One region of the Pseudomonas sp. NY15435 genome, then DNA from elsewhere that is predicted to be linked to it. Evidence: predicted binding sites of a transcription regulator. Region 1 holds the regulator's gene; the other holds the start of a gene.

Region 1 (7,228 bases):
GCTCGATGCCGGCGTAGCGATCGACCTGCCCTGCCATCCAGACCAGCTTCACCAGGTTCGATTCGACCTCGGTCACCAGCTTGGTGACGCGTTTGATCACTTGCCCGGTAAGGTCCTGGAAGTCCTGCGCCAGCAGGATGTCGTTCAGGTGCGCGGAGAGCTTGCGGCTGTCCTGGGCGCTGATGTAGAGGAACTGCTCGACACGCTTGGCGAGGTCGCGGAAGGCTTCGGGACCCAGCTCGCGGCGCATGAAGCGCGACCAGTCTTCCTGCAGTTCCTTGGCCTGGGTCTCGATGTGCATGACCACCGGGGTGCACTCTTCCACCAGGTCCATGGTGCGATTGGCCGCTTTCTCGGTCATCGTCACCACATAGGACAGGCGGTCAGTGGCGTCGGCGATCTGCGAGACTTCCTGGGCGCGGGGCGAGCTGGGGTCGATCTGGAAGTTGACGATGGCGTTGTGCAGCTCACGGGTGAGCTTGCCCACTTCCTGGTAAAGGCCGCGATCGCGCGCCTGGTTGAGCTCGGAGATCAGCTGCACGGCAGTCTGGACTTCGCCGCGTTCGAGGCAGTCGACCAATTCGCGCGCGTGTTTTTTCAGGGTCGACTCGAAGTCACCCGCGGATTCGTTGAAATCCATGACGCCCTCTTGGTCAGCCTCAGCTGCCGACCCGCTCGAAAATCTTCTCGATCTTTTCTTTCAGCACCTGAGCGGTGAAAGGCTTGACCACATAGCCGTTGACCCCGGCCTGGGCCGCTTCGATGATCTGGTCGCGCTTGGCTTCGGCGGTGACCATCAGCACCGGCAGGTGCTTCAGACGCTCGTCGGCGCGGACTGCACGGAGCAGGTCGATGCCGGTCATGCCGGGCATGTTCCAGTCGGTAACGAGGAAATCGAAGTTGCCGCTGTGCAGCATCGGCAGCGCAGTGGTGCCGTCGTCGGCCTCTGCGGTGTTGGTGAACCCCAGGTCCCGCAGGAGGTTCTTGATGATGCGCCTCATCGTGGAAAAGTCGTCCACGATGAGAATTTTCATGTTCTTGTCCAAACCTGCCTCCATCGATACCAAACGCGCCCTGGCGGGCGTGCCGTCAATTCATTGAGCGCCGTGCGCTCTTTGCTGTGGGCGCGTCAAAGGAACGTCACCCAAAAATTCGTAAGCCTATAACTTGCCTAAGGAAAATCCCTTCAGCACTGCCTCTCAGAAGCAGTCGACGCGAAACTACCCGATGCTCAGCGAGCGCGCCACTCCGCCAGACGCGAACGCAGGCGCGCGGCGCACTGGCTGTGCAACTGGCTGACGCGGGACTCGCTGACGCCCAGTACTTCGCCGATCTCCTTGAGGTTGAGTTCCTCGTCGTAGTACAGGGCCAGCACCAGTCGCTCACGCTCGGGCAGCTTGGTGATGGCGTCGGCCAGGGCCGCCTGGAAGCGCTCATCCTCCAGCCCGTGGGACGGCTCGTTGTCGTGGTGCGATGCGTCTTCGGCAAAGCCGCTACCCTGGTCGCCGTCCTGCAACATGTCATCGAAGCTATACAGACGGCTGCCCTGGGTGTCGCTGAGGATGCCGTAATAATCTTCGAGGCTCATATTGAGTTCGGCAGCAACCTCCTGATCTTTAGCGTCACGTCCGGTGCGCGCCTCGACGGCGCGGATGGCGTCACTGACCATGCGGGTGTTGCGGTGGACCGAACGCGGCGCCCAGTCGCCCTTGCGCACCTCATCGAGCATGGCGCCACGGATGCGGATGCCGGCGTAGGTTTCGAAGCTCGCGCCCTTGCCCTGATCGTATTTCTTCGCCGCCTCCAGCAGGCCGATCATGCCGGCCTGCATCAGGTCCTCCACCTGCACGCTGGCCGGCAGGCGGCCGAGCAGGTGGTAGGCGATGCGCTTCACCAGAGGGGCGTGTTTCTGGATCAGCAGTTCCTGGGAGTTGTGCGCCTGTGCCTTGCTGTACATACGCGCTCCGGAGGCCGCGGTCATACGGCCGAACCCGTGGGATGTTGCACCAGGCGCTCGACGAAGAACTCCAGGTGCCCTCGTGGGTTGGCCGGCAGCGGCCAGCTGTCGACCTTCTGCGCCACTGCACGGAAGGCCAGGGAAGCCTTGCTGCGCGGAAACGCCTCATACACCGAACGCTGCTTCTGCACGGCCTTGCGCACCGACTCGTCGTAGGGAATGGCGCCGACGTACTGCAGCGCCACGTCCAGGAAGCGGTCGGTGACCTTGGTCAGCTTGGCGAACAGATTGCGACCTTCCTGAGGGCTGTGGGCCATGTTCGCCAGCACGCGGAATCGGGTCATGCCGTAGTCGCGATTGAGCAGTTTAATCAAAGCGTAGGCATCGGTGATGGACGTGGGTTCATCACAAACGACCAGCAGCACTTCCTGGGCGGCACGGACGAAGCTCACCACCGAATCGCCGATGCCGGCAGCGGTATCCACCACCAGCACATCGATGTTGTCGCTGATATCACTGAAGGCCTGGATCAGGCCGGCGTGCTGCATCGGCGTGAGGTGCACCATGCTCTGGGTGCCCGAGGCCGCCGGGACGATGCGGATGCCGCCGGGCCCCTGGAGGATCACGTCGCGCAGGTCGCATTCGCCTTCGATCACGTCGGCCAGCGTCCGCTTGGGCGACAGGCCCAGCAGCACGTCAACGTTGGCCAGGCCCAGGTCGGCGTCCAGCAGCATGACGCGGCGGCCGAGATCGGCCAGCGCCAGCGACAGGTTCACTGACACGTTGGTCTTGCCTACGCCACCCTTGCCACCAGTGACCGCGATTACCTGAACGGGATGCATACCCATATCAATACCTTGTCTCGTCGTTCGACCGTCACGCTTCTGGCGTTTCGGCTAATCCGGTTGCAGTGCTCTACCGCCTCCGGCGCTCGCGGATCGTCTAACAGAGCATCCGCATCGCTTGGGCGGCCCAAGCGGCCACCCCACGCCCCACACGGGGCTCACAATCTTCAGCTGGCGCGACGCACCGGCTGTTGGTAAAGACCGGCGAACATGTCCGCCATGGCGTCTTCGCAGGGCTCTTCGGGCGACTGCAGGCTCACCGCACGACTCACCAACTGGTGCGCGCGTGCCACATGCAGGTCATCCGGGATCTTCGGCCCGTCAGCCAGATAGGCTACCGGGAGATGCTGGCTGATAGCCAGAGCCAGAGCTTCGCCGAGGCTTCCCGCTTCGTCCAGTTTGGTCAGGATGCACCCGGCCAGCCCACAGGAACGATAGTTCTGCCAGGCGGACTTGAGCACCTGACTCTGGCTGGTCGCGGCCAGCACGAGGTAATTCTTCACGTTCAGGCTCAGCGACGACAGCGCTTCGAGCTGCATGCGCAGCGCCGGATCGTTGGCCGGCAGGCCGGCGGTGTCGATCAGCACCAGGCGCTTGCGCGCCAGCGGCGCCATGGCCTGGATCAGCGACTGGCCCGGATCGACCAGGGTCACCGGCACATTGAGGATACGGCCGAGAGTCTTGATCTGCTCCTGGGCGCCGATGCGGAAGCTGTCCATGGACACCAGGGCAATGCTCTGCGCGCCATATTTCAGCACGTAGCGGGCAGCCAGCTTGGCCAGGGTGGTGGTCTTGCCCATGCCGGCCGGGCCGACCAGGGCGATCACGCCACCCTGCTCCAGCAGGTCGATTTCCGGGGTATTGATCGAGCGCGCCAGGTGCGCCAGCAGCATGCGCCAGGCCTGCTTCGGGTCGGCGATGGACGCCACGCGCTCCAGCAGGTTGCGCGACAGATCGGCCGGCAGCCCCATGCGTTGCAGGCGACGCCACAGGTTGGCTTGTTTCGGACGCTGGTTCTGCAACTGGTTCCAGGCAATCGAGCCCAGCTGCACTTCAATCAGTTCGCGCAGGCCGTTGAGCTCGAAGCGCATGGCTTCCAGCGCCTGCTGGCCGGCAGCGGCGGGCGCCGGGGCGACCGGAGCGTCCATGGCTTCGGCGAGGGTCTCGGCAGCGCTGCGACGCGGCGCCTGGGTGCCGTACATTTGACGGTCCTTGCGCACACCATCGCTTGCGCGGGCCGGGGCCGACAGGTCCGCCTTGGCCTGGGCGATCTTCGCCTGGGTCTTGCGCAGTTCGGCTTCCAGCGCCGGGTTCGGCTTGCTGGCAGCCACCGGGGCCTGGTAATCCAGCGCCGCGGTCAGCTCCACGCCGCCGGCGACACGGCGATTGCCGATGATCGAGGCATCCGGGCCCAGTTCGTCACGGACCAGTTTCATGGCCTGACGCATATCAGCGGCGAAGAAGCGTTTTACCTGCATGGTCTTGGACCTCAATTCTGCCCAACGGTGGCAACAATCGTGACTTGTTTGTTGTCCGGGATTTCCTGGTAGGCCAGCACGTTCATGGTGGGAACTGCCATCCGGGCGAATCGCGACATCATCGCGCGGATGGGACCTGCCACCAGCAGAATCGCCGGCTTGCCAAGCATCTCCTGACGCTGCGCCGCTTCAACCATCGAGCGCTGCAGCTTTTCGGCCATTCCGGGTTCCAGCAACATGCCGTCTTCGGAGCCCTGTCCGGCCTTCTGAAGACTGTTGAGCAATATCTGTTCCAACCTGGGTTCCAGAGTGATCACAGGCAGCTCCGGCTCTAGTCCCACAATGGTTTGCACGATTGCGCGGGACAGCGCGACGCGAACCGCCGCCACCATCGCGGCGGGATCTTGACTCTTCGCTGCCACGTTGGCGATGGCTTCGGCGATGGTACGAATGTCGCGTACCGGCACCTGTTCCTGCAGCAGTGCCTGAAGCACCTTGAGCAGGGTCGAGAGGGAAATCAGCCCCGGCACCAGCTCTTCGGCGAGCTTGGGCGAGGTCTTGGCCAGCAGCTGCATCAGTTGCTGGACTTCCTCGTGGCCGAGCAACTCGTGGGCATGCTTGTGCAGCACCTGGTTCAGGTGGGTGGCAACCACGGTACTGGCATCCACCACGGTGTAGCCCAGGGACTGCGCCTGGTCGCGCTGCGAAGCCTCGATCCACACCGCTTCCAGGCCGAAGGCCGGGTCCTTGCCAGCGATGCCATTGAGGGTGCCGAACACCTGGCCGGGGTTGATCGCCAGGTCGCGGTCCGGATAGATCTCGGCTTCCGCCACACTGACGCCCATGAGCGTCAAACGGTAGGCGTTGGGCAGCAGGTCGAGGTTGTCGCGGATATGCACTGACGGCATCAGGAAGCCCAGGTCCTGGGACAGCTTCTTGCGCACGCCCTTGATCCGCGCCAGCAGTTGGCCGCCCTGGTTGCGGTCCACCAGCGGAATAAGGCGGTAGCCCACCTCCAGACCGACCATGTCCACCGGGGTCACGTCGTCCCAGCCCAGCTCCTTGGTCTGCTCGGCACGCTGCGCCGGCAGCAGTTCCTGCTGGGTCTGGGCTTCCTGCTCGGCCTTCTGGCTGGCCTGGCGCTGGCGGTGCCAGATCAGGTAGGCGCCAGCGGCAGCCAAGCCGCCCAAGCCGACAAAGGACACGTGCGGCATACCCGGGACCAGGCCCATGGCGATCAGGATGGCGGCGGAGATCGCTAGCGCCTTGGGCGAGGCGAACATCTGGCGGTTGACCTGCTGGCCCATGTCCTCGGAGCTGGAGACGCGGGTCACCATGATCGCGGCGGCGGTGGACAGCAGCAGCGACGGCAGCTGCGCCACCAGACCGTCACCGATGGTCAGCAGGGCGTAGACCTTGCCGGCGTCGCCGAAGCTCATCGAGTGCTGGATCATGCCGATGGCCACGCCACCGATGAGGTTGATGAAGAGAATCAGCAGGCCGGCGACGGCGTCACCGCGGACGAACTTGCTGGCACCGTCCATGGAACCATAGAAGTCGGCTTCCTGGGCCACTTCGGCGCGACGCTTCTTGGCTTCCGCCTGCTCGATCAGGCCGGCGTTGAGGTCGGCATCGATGGCCATCTGCTTGCCGGGCATGGCGTCGAGGGTGAAACGCGCGCTCACCTCGGAGATACGCCCGGCACCCTTGGTGACCACCACGAAGTTGATGATCATGAGGATCGCGAAGACCACGATACCGACGACGTAGTTGCCGCCGATCACCACCTCACCGAAGGCCTGGATCACCTTGCCCGCGGCGGCGTGGCCGTCATGGCCGTGCAGCAGCACGACGCGGGTGGACGCGACGTTCAGCGCCAGGCGCAACAGGGTGGCGACCAGCAGGATGGTCGGGAATACGGCGAAATCCAGCGGGCGCAGGGCATACACGCTGACCAGCAGGACGACGATGGACAGCGCGATGTTGAAGGTGAACAGCACATCCAGCAGGAACGGCGGGATGGGCAGGGTCATCATCGCCAGCATCGCCAGCAGCAGCAGCGGCACGCCGAGGTTGCCCCGGCTGAGCCCTACCAGATTGCTGCGAACAGTGCCGATCAGTTGCGTACGATCCACCCGTGATTCCCCTGCGCGTTGGCGGCCGAGGTGGCCGCCGGATCAAACTTTTGACGCCCAACCGGGCATCCGCACAGGGTTTTGCAGGAAGCGTTCCAACTTTCTCGAAGGGCTGGAAATAGCTGATTCAGAGCGGCCGGATCACCAACTTCCTGAAGCGCCGCCACCGCCGCTGGAACCACCACCGCCGGAATAGCTGCTGCCCCCACCGGAGGACGATCCTCCCCCCGAAGACCCCGACCCTGACCTCGAACTGCCGCCAGTCATGAAGGCGACCAGGAAGGGGAAATACAGCATGGGAATCAGCACCAGAGAGTCGGGAAACACCCAGGGCCGCTGCAGGACGCCTACCGTATGGATGACGAATCCGGCGATCACCATGGCAAACGCCAGGCGGACGGCGAACTCTACGCGACTGCGCTTCCAGGCACCGAAGGCGAGGAAGAACGGCAGGCACAGAAACACCAATCCGATACCCGCGGCAAAGGGCAACGCCAGGCCAAAGAGCGGCACGTCGCTACCGAACTGCGCCGCGCCTAGCGCAATAGCAGTCAGGTAAAGGACGATACCGCCCACTATCATCGCCGCCTTGCCCGATGACGCCGCCAAGGCGCCGACGCCCCCACCCATCAGCAGGCAGAACGACAAGGCGAACAGCATCGCCGGAGCGCTCTGCAGGCCACAACCGAGCGCCAGCACCATGGCCACGCCCACAGCGCCCGGGATGACTATCTTCACGCCAAGCCAGCGGCGGCGCAGTGCAGCTCCCGCCAATGCGCCGACACCCAGGCCGATCAACAGCGCCCAGCCCTC
Region 2 (7,228 bases), on a different contig from region 1:
CGGCAAACGATGTCGTTCGCAAATACAAATTTTTCATATTTGCATTTGACGCCCCTGATAACATGGCGCGCTGCCATGTCACCGCCTGGAACCCGTCGATGCTCCACCGCCGTACCGCCCTGCACCTCGTGCCGCTGTTGTCTGCCCTCGCCCTTGCCGCGTGCAAGCCGGAGACCTCCCAGCACGCCGTGGCCGAACCTGGCGAAGCACTGTCCGGCGGCGCCACCACGGTCAAGCAGAGCGACCGCAACGCCTATTCCATGCCCTCGGCCAACCTCACGCCAAGCCGCCGACTGGACTTCGCCGTGGGCAACAGCTTCTTCCGCAACCCCTGGGTGATCGCGCCAACCACCACCACCGCGCGCGACGGCCTCGGCCCATTGTTCAACACCAACGCCTGCCAGAACTGCCACATCAAGGACGGCCGCGGCCATCCGCCGGAGCTGAACGACGTCAACGCCGTGTCGATGCTGGTGCGCCTGTCGATCCCCGCCGGCTCCGCCGACGTCGAGACCATCAAGCGCCTGGGCGTGGTGCCCGAGCCGGTGTATGGCGGACAGTTCCAGGACTCGGCAATCCCCGGCGTCGCGCCCGAAGGCAAGGTCCGCGTCGAGTACGACGCCATGCCGGTGACCTTCAAGGACGGCACCGTGGTCGAGTTGCGCAAACCCAAGCTGCGCATCAGCGACCTGGGCTACGGCCCGATGCATGCGGACACGATGTTCTCCGCCCGCATCGCCCCGCCGATGATCGGCCTGGGCCTGCTGGAGTCCATCAGCGAAGCGGACATCCTCGCCAACGCCGAGCTCCAGGCCAAGGGTGGCGATGGCGTGCAGGGCCGCCCAAACCGCGTCTGGGACGATGCCACGCAGCAGACGGTCCTCGGCCGCTTCGGCTGGAAGGCCGGGCAACCCAACGTCGCCCAGCAGAACGCCCACGCCTTCTCCGGCGACATGGGCCTGACCAGCGACCTGCTGCCCAGCGACGACTGCACGGCGGCGCAGACCGATTGCAAGAACGCCATCGATGGCGGCAAGCCGGAAGTCAGCCAGCACATCTTCAACCAGGTTGCCTTCTACGCCCGCAACCTCGCGGTGCCGGCACGGCGCAAGCACGACGACCCGCAGGTGCTCACCGGCAAGGGCCTGTTCTTCGACAGCGGCTGCGCCAGTTGCCACACGCCCAAGTTCACCACCGGCGCCAACGCCGCCGAACCGGAGCTGGCCAACCAGGTCATCCGTCCCTACAGCGACCTGCTGCTGCATGACATGGGCGAGGGACTAGCGGACAATCGCCCGGAATTTCTCGCCAGCGGCCGCGACTGGCGCACGGCGCCGCTGTGGGGCATCGGCCTGACCGAGACGGTCAACGGCCACACCCAGTTCCTGCATGACGGCCGCGCCCGCAACCTGCTCGAAGCCGTGCTCTGGCATGGCGGCGAAGCCGAAGCGGCCAAGCAACGCGTATTGAATTTCGACGCCGGGCAGCGCGATGCCCTGCTGGCGTTCTTGAACTCACTCTAAGGAGCCGAGCCCACCATGTTCCGCCCCCGACTGCTGATCACCAGCCTCGCCATCGCCCTGGGCGCCTGCTCGCCCACCGACCCGCAGGCCACCACCAGCGCCACGCTGGCCCAGCAAGTGATCCTGCCGACCTACAGCCGCTGGGTCGACGCCGACCGCGCGCTGGCGGCCAGTGCCCTGGCCTACTGCCAGGGCAAGGAAGACCTGACCAAGGCGCGCGCCGACTTCATGGCCGCGCAGAAGGCCTGGGCCGAGCTGCAGCCGCTGCTGGTCGGCCCGCTGGCCGAGGGCAACCGCTCCTGGCAGGTGCAGTTCTGGCCGGACAAGAAGAACCTTGTCGCGCGCCAGGTCGAACAACTGCTGAGCAGCGGCAACGCGATTTCCCCGGCGACCCTGGATAAATCCAGCGTCGTGGTCCAGGGCCTGACCGCCTACGAGTACATTCTCTTCGACGCCAAGATCGACCTCGCCAATGCCGAAACCAAGGCGCGCTACTGCCCGCTGCTGGAGGCCATCGGCAGCCACCAGCAAGCGCTGGCGGAGAACATTCTGGCGCAGTGGAAGCAGGACGGCGGCATGCTCGCCCAGCTCTCCAAGTTCCCCAACGAGCGCTACGCCGATGCCCACGAGGCCATCGCCGAGCTGCTGCGCGTGCAGGTCACCGCGCTGGACATGCTGAAGAAAAAACTCGGCACCCCGCTGGGCCGCCAAAGCAAGGGCATCCCGCAGCCCTTCCAGGCCGAAGGCTGGCGCAGCGACATGTCGCTGGCGAGCCTGGACTCCAGCCTGACCGGCGCCCAGGCGCTGTGGGACGGCACCGACAAGAAAGGCCTGCGCGCCCTGCTGCCGGCGGAGCAGAAAGAACTGGCCGGCAAGATCGATGCGGCCTACGCCGACGTCCACGGCAAGCTGAAGGCCATCGATAAACCCCTCAGCGAGCTGCTCAAGGACGAATCCGGCATCAAGCAACTGAACGAGCTGTACGACAGCCTCAATGTCGTCCACCGCCTGCACGAAAGCGATCTGGCGAAGGCCCTCGGGGTGCAGCTCGGCTTCAACGCCAACGACGGCGACTGATTCGGTCTGCTGCGCGTCGGCCAGGTGACGTATCTTTCCGCCCAGCCTGGCTCTAGCTCGCAAGATCGATGGAATACCAGAAGTAATAGAGGTGAACGCCATGTTGCGACGTCACGTGATCGGCCTGGGCAGCCTGCTGCTCGGCGCCCTGACCTTCGGCGGCTGGACGCTGTCACGCAAGGGCAAGGAGCCCCTGGTGCTGTCCGCCCGTGACGACGCGGATGGCAAGCACTACGCCGTCGGCTATCGCCTGGACGGCAGCTGTGCGTTCGCCACCGAAGTCGGCCTGCGCTGCCACGACGTGGTGCAGCATCCCAGCCTGCCGCTGGCGCTGTTCGTGGCAAGGCGTCCAGGGCGGCAAAGCTACCTGATCGACCTGAACGACGGCCGCCTGCTACAGACCCTCGACTCGCAAACCGACCGCCACTTCTACGGCCATGGCGTGTGGCACAAGGACGGCGAGTGGCTCTACGCCACCGAGAACGACACCACCGACCCGGGGCGCGGCATGCTCGGCGTGTACCGTTTCGACGGCGAGCGCCTGAGCCACACCGGCGAGATTTCCACCCACGGCCTCGGCCCGCACCAGGTGTCCTGGATGCCCGACGGCGAGACCCTGGTCGTGGCCAATGGCGGCATCCGCACCGAAGCCGAAAGCCGCGTGGAGATGAACCTTGATGCCATGGAACCGAGCCTGGTGCTGATGCGCCGTGACGGCAGCCTGATCTCCAAGGAAACCCTGCCGCAACAGATGAACAGCGTGCGCCACCTGGCCATCGCCCAGGACGGTACCATCGTCGCCGGCCAGCAATACATGGGCGACTCCCACGACCGTGCCGACCTGCTCGCCATCAAGCGGCCGGGGCAGCCATTCCAGCCATTCCCGCTGGCCGACGAACAGCGCCTGGCCATGACCCAGTACACCGCCAGCGTCGCCGTACACAACGAACTGCGCCTGGTCGCGCTCACCGCGCCGCGCGGCAACCGCTTCTTCATCTGGGACCTGGATACCGGCGCCGTGCGCCTGGACGCGCCGCTGCCCGACTGCGCCGGCGTCGGCGCGGTGAAGGACGGCTTCGTCGTCACTTCCGGCCAGGGCCGCTGCCGCGTCTATGACTGCCGCCAGGAGCGCATCGCCGGCACGCCGCTGGACCTGCCCCCGGCCTTCTGGGACAACCACCTGCACCTGGCCTGAGTCCATACACCCGGCGAGCGTAGGAGCGGACTTCGTCCGCGATGTGCCTAGCCCACAAGCCGAGCTGCCGGGAAACGATCGCGGACGGAGTCCGCTCCTACGTGATCCTCAACCTCACGACATCCAGCTGAACGCCCGTCCCAGAGCGGCCGACGGCGCTACCACTCATCTGCTCGGGCTCAAATACGCGCCCGCGCGGCCGATGCAAAGACTGACCGATTCCCACCCTGCGTCTTAGAGGCGTACCCACGATGTCCCCCAACACTTCCCTGCGTACCCAGATCCTTTCGCTGCTGGGCGGCAGCCTGCTGCTCGTGCTGCTGATCGCCCTTGCCTGCTTCCACTTCCTCTCCGGCAGCGTCGTCGCCTACCAGCGCTTGCTGGACGGCCCGCTGCAATCCTCGCAACTGGTCGACCAGGCCAACCTGGCCTTCAAGGTCCAGGTGCAGGAATGGAAGAACGTCCTCCTGCGCGGCCAGCAGCCGGTCGATCTGAACAAATACTGGAGCCAGTTCGAAGACCAGGAACGCGCCGTGCAGGAAGTCCTCGGCCGCCTGGAGCAGAGCGCCAGCGACGATCCGCAGCTCAAGACTCAGGTAACGCGCCTGCGCGACGAGCACCGCCAGCTCGGCCAGGCTTATCGCAAAGGCCGCGACGCCTACCTCGCCGCCGGCAGCGACCCGCGCGCCGGCGACGCCGCCGTGAAGGGCATCGACCGCGCCGCCAGCGAGCAGATGGCCGCCCTGGTGGACAGCCTGCACCGCGACGCCCAGGAAGAAGCCAGGAGCATTTCCGCCAGTGCTCACAGCACCGTCATCAGCGGCAGCCTGATCCTGCTGATCTCTGGCCTGGTGCTGGGCCTGCTCAGCCTGTGGCTGGTCAATCGCAACCTGATCGGCCCGATTGCGCGCCTGATCGAGCACATCGCCCAGCTCAGCGAAGGCAACTTCGGCGAGCGCGTCGACGCCAGCCGCCGCGACGAACTGGGCCGCCTGGCCCGCGCCGCCAACACTCTGCGCGACTTCCTGGCCGAGACCTTCACCCGCCTGAAACACAGCACTACCGAACTGGACACCGCCAGCGGCGAGCTGAATGCCATCGCCACCCTGATGGCCGAAGGCACCCGCGAGCAGTTCTCGCGCACCGACCAGGTGGCCACGGCGATGCACGAGATGTCCGCCACCGCCCAGGAAGTCGCCCGCCACGCCTCCGATGCCGCGCGCGCCGCCGACGACGCCGACCAGCACGCCCAGCAAGGCGGCGAAGTGATGAAGACCACCATCGTCACCATCACCGAGATGAGCAACGAGATCGCCAACACCGCCGACGTCATCCGCCGCCTGGAAAGCGACAGCGGGCGCATCGGCAAGGTGCTCGAAGTGATCCGCGGCATCGCCGACCAGACCAACCTGCTGGCGCTCAACGCTGCCATCGAGGCTGCCCGCGCCGGGGAAGCTGGCCGTGGATTCGCCGTGGTCGCCGATGAAGTGCGCACCCTGGCCCAGCGCACCGCCGAGTCCACCGCCGAGATCCACCAGATCATCGACACCGTGCAGACCGGCTCGGTGAACGCCCTGCGTGCCATCGAGAACGGCCAGACCCGCAGCGAACAGGGCGTAGAGCGCGTCACCCAGGCCGGCGAAGTGCTGCGCAGCATCACCCTGGCCGTGGAAGCGATCCGCGATATGAACCGGCAGATCGCCACCGCCGCCGAGGAACAGACCTCGGTTGCCGAGGACATCTCGCGCAACCTCACCGAGATCACCGCCATCGGCGCCACCAACGAGGAGAACGTGGTACGCACCCAGGGCGCCAGCCGCCACCTGCATGGCCTCTCCGGCGAGATCGCCGACGTCACCCGCAAGCTCAGCGCCTGATCCCTTCTGCCACATGGACGTGGCTTCCGCCCCTGAGTTGCCCGCTGCACTGATCCGGCGCATATCTACCGCAAACAACCTTACTTTTCGTGGGAAACCTCTTGTAATCGCAGCCCTTTGACTCGCCGGGCATTCAGGCATAAGGTGCGCAATTCCGCCCCGCAATGGGGCGTCCCACGTATCGGCTTCAGAGCCTGATCGACATCTGCGCGAACGGAAGGCTGTCCGGTTGAATTGCCGGGCGAGCGATCGCGCCCGATTGCTGCCAGGCACGTACCAAGGAACAGGAAGATGTTGCGCCGCATGCTGATCATGCTGGGCGTAGTTGCCGTCATCGTTGCGGTGCTCGCCGGCTCGAAATACCTCTCCATCACCAAACAGATCGCCATGTTCTCGGCACCGCGTCCGCCGGTGAGCGTGAACGCCACCCAGGCCGAGCAGCGCGATTGGCAAAGCCGCCTGGCGGCCATCGGCACCCTGCGCGCGATCCAGGGCGTGACCCTGACCGCCGAAGTCTCCGGCACGGTCAGCGCGGTGCAGTTCGTCTCCGGCGACAAGGTCAAGGTCGGCCAGCCGGTGGTACAGCTGGAATCCAACGTCGAGCAGGCCACCCTGCGTACCGCCGAGGCAGACCTCGGCCTGGCCCAGGTCGAGTACGAACGCGGCAAGAGCCTGGTGGGTCGCCAGGCGATTTCCAAGAGCGAGTACGACCGCCTCGCCGCCCAGCTGAACCGCTCCACCGCGACCGTCGCGCAGCTCAAGGCGAGCCTGGACAAGAAGCGCATCCTCGCGCCCTTCTCCGGCACCATCGGCATTCGCCAGGTGGACGTCGGCGACTACGTGTCTCCCGGCACCGAGATCGTCACCCTGCAGGATCTTTCGACCCTGCAGGTGGACTTCTTCCTGCCCGAGCAGGACTTCCCGCTGCTCAAACGCGGGCAGAAGGTGGTGGTGCGCGTGGCGGCCTATCCGGGCCAGAGCTTCGACGCACAGATCGACGCCATCAGCCCCCGCGTGGACAACCAGACGCGCAACCTGCTGGTTCGCGCCAGCATGGCCAACCCCGACGGCAAGTTGCTGCCGGGCATGTTCGCCAACCTGGAAGTTCAACTGCCGGACAGCGCACCGCGCGTCGTGGTCCCCGAGACCGCCGTGGCCTTCACCCTGTACGGCAACTCGGTGTACGTGGTGGTGCCGCAGAAGAAGAAAGCGGATGACAAGGACGCCGACGTAGCAAGCACCAGCCAGACCCAGGTTACGGAATCGTCGCAGAAGAAGCTGGAAGTCGAACGCCGCTTCGTGAAGACCGGCGAGCGCCGCGAAGGCAGCGTGGTGATCCTCGAGGGCCTGAAGGCCGGCGAAGAAGTGGTGACCTCAGGCCAGCTCAAGCTGGACAACGGCACCGCCGTCGCCATCGTCAAGGACCCGCAGTAATTGCATAGCCGGCGCGCCGCTCGATGCGGCGCGCCAACAGACCCCGCTCTCATCCGGCAGGGTCCGCATTAAGGGATTGAGCTATGTTCACCGATCCGTTCATTCGTCGCCCCGTGCTGGCG

The links. Region 1 encodes FliA, which starts transcription of late flagellar genes. Its sites were predicted from a motif close to CTAAAGTTTNNNNNNNNNNNGCCGNTAA; they were not measured.
Region 2: the regulator FliA is predicted to act here: its motif matches at 3,974-4,001, upstream of ACNFH5_RS29540 (methyl-accepting chemotaxis protein).

What each region holds. Positions count from the first base shown of each region.
Region 1 is NZ_JBLUQA010000003.1:184,346-191,573, forward strand. Features, by position in the region: gene ACNFH5_RS08090 (protein phosphatase CheZ) at 1-640, opposite strand, end outside; gene ACNFH5_RS08095 (chemotaxis response regulator CheY) at 660-1,034, opposite strand; gene fliA (RNA polymerase sigma factor FliA) at 1,232-1,981, opposite strand; gene fleN (flagellar synthesis regulator FleN) at 1,978-2,805, opposite strand; gene flhF (flagellar biosynthesis protein FlhF) at 2,970-4,280, opposite strand; gene flhA (flagellar biosynthesis protein FlhA) at 4,292-6,415, opposite strand; gene ACNFH5_RS08120 (TPM domain-containing protein) at 6,557-7,228, opposite strand, start outside.
Region 2 is NZ_JBLUQA010000020.1:55,876-63,103, reverse strand. Features, by position in the region: gene ACNFH5_RS29555 (di-heme oxidoredictase family protein) at 99-1,523, shown strand; gene ACNFH5_RS29550 (imelysin family protein) at 1,539-2,600, shown strand; gene ACNFH5_RS29545 (DUF1513 domain-containing protein) at 2,701-3,795, shown strand; gene ACNFH5_RS29540 (methyl-accepting chemotaxis protein) at 4,047-5,672, shown strand; gene ACNFH5_RS29535 (efflux RND transporter periplasmic adaptor subunit) at 5,964-7,106, shown strand; gene ACNFH5_RS29530 (multidrug efflux RND transporter permease subunit) at 7,190-7,228, shown strand, end outside.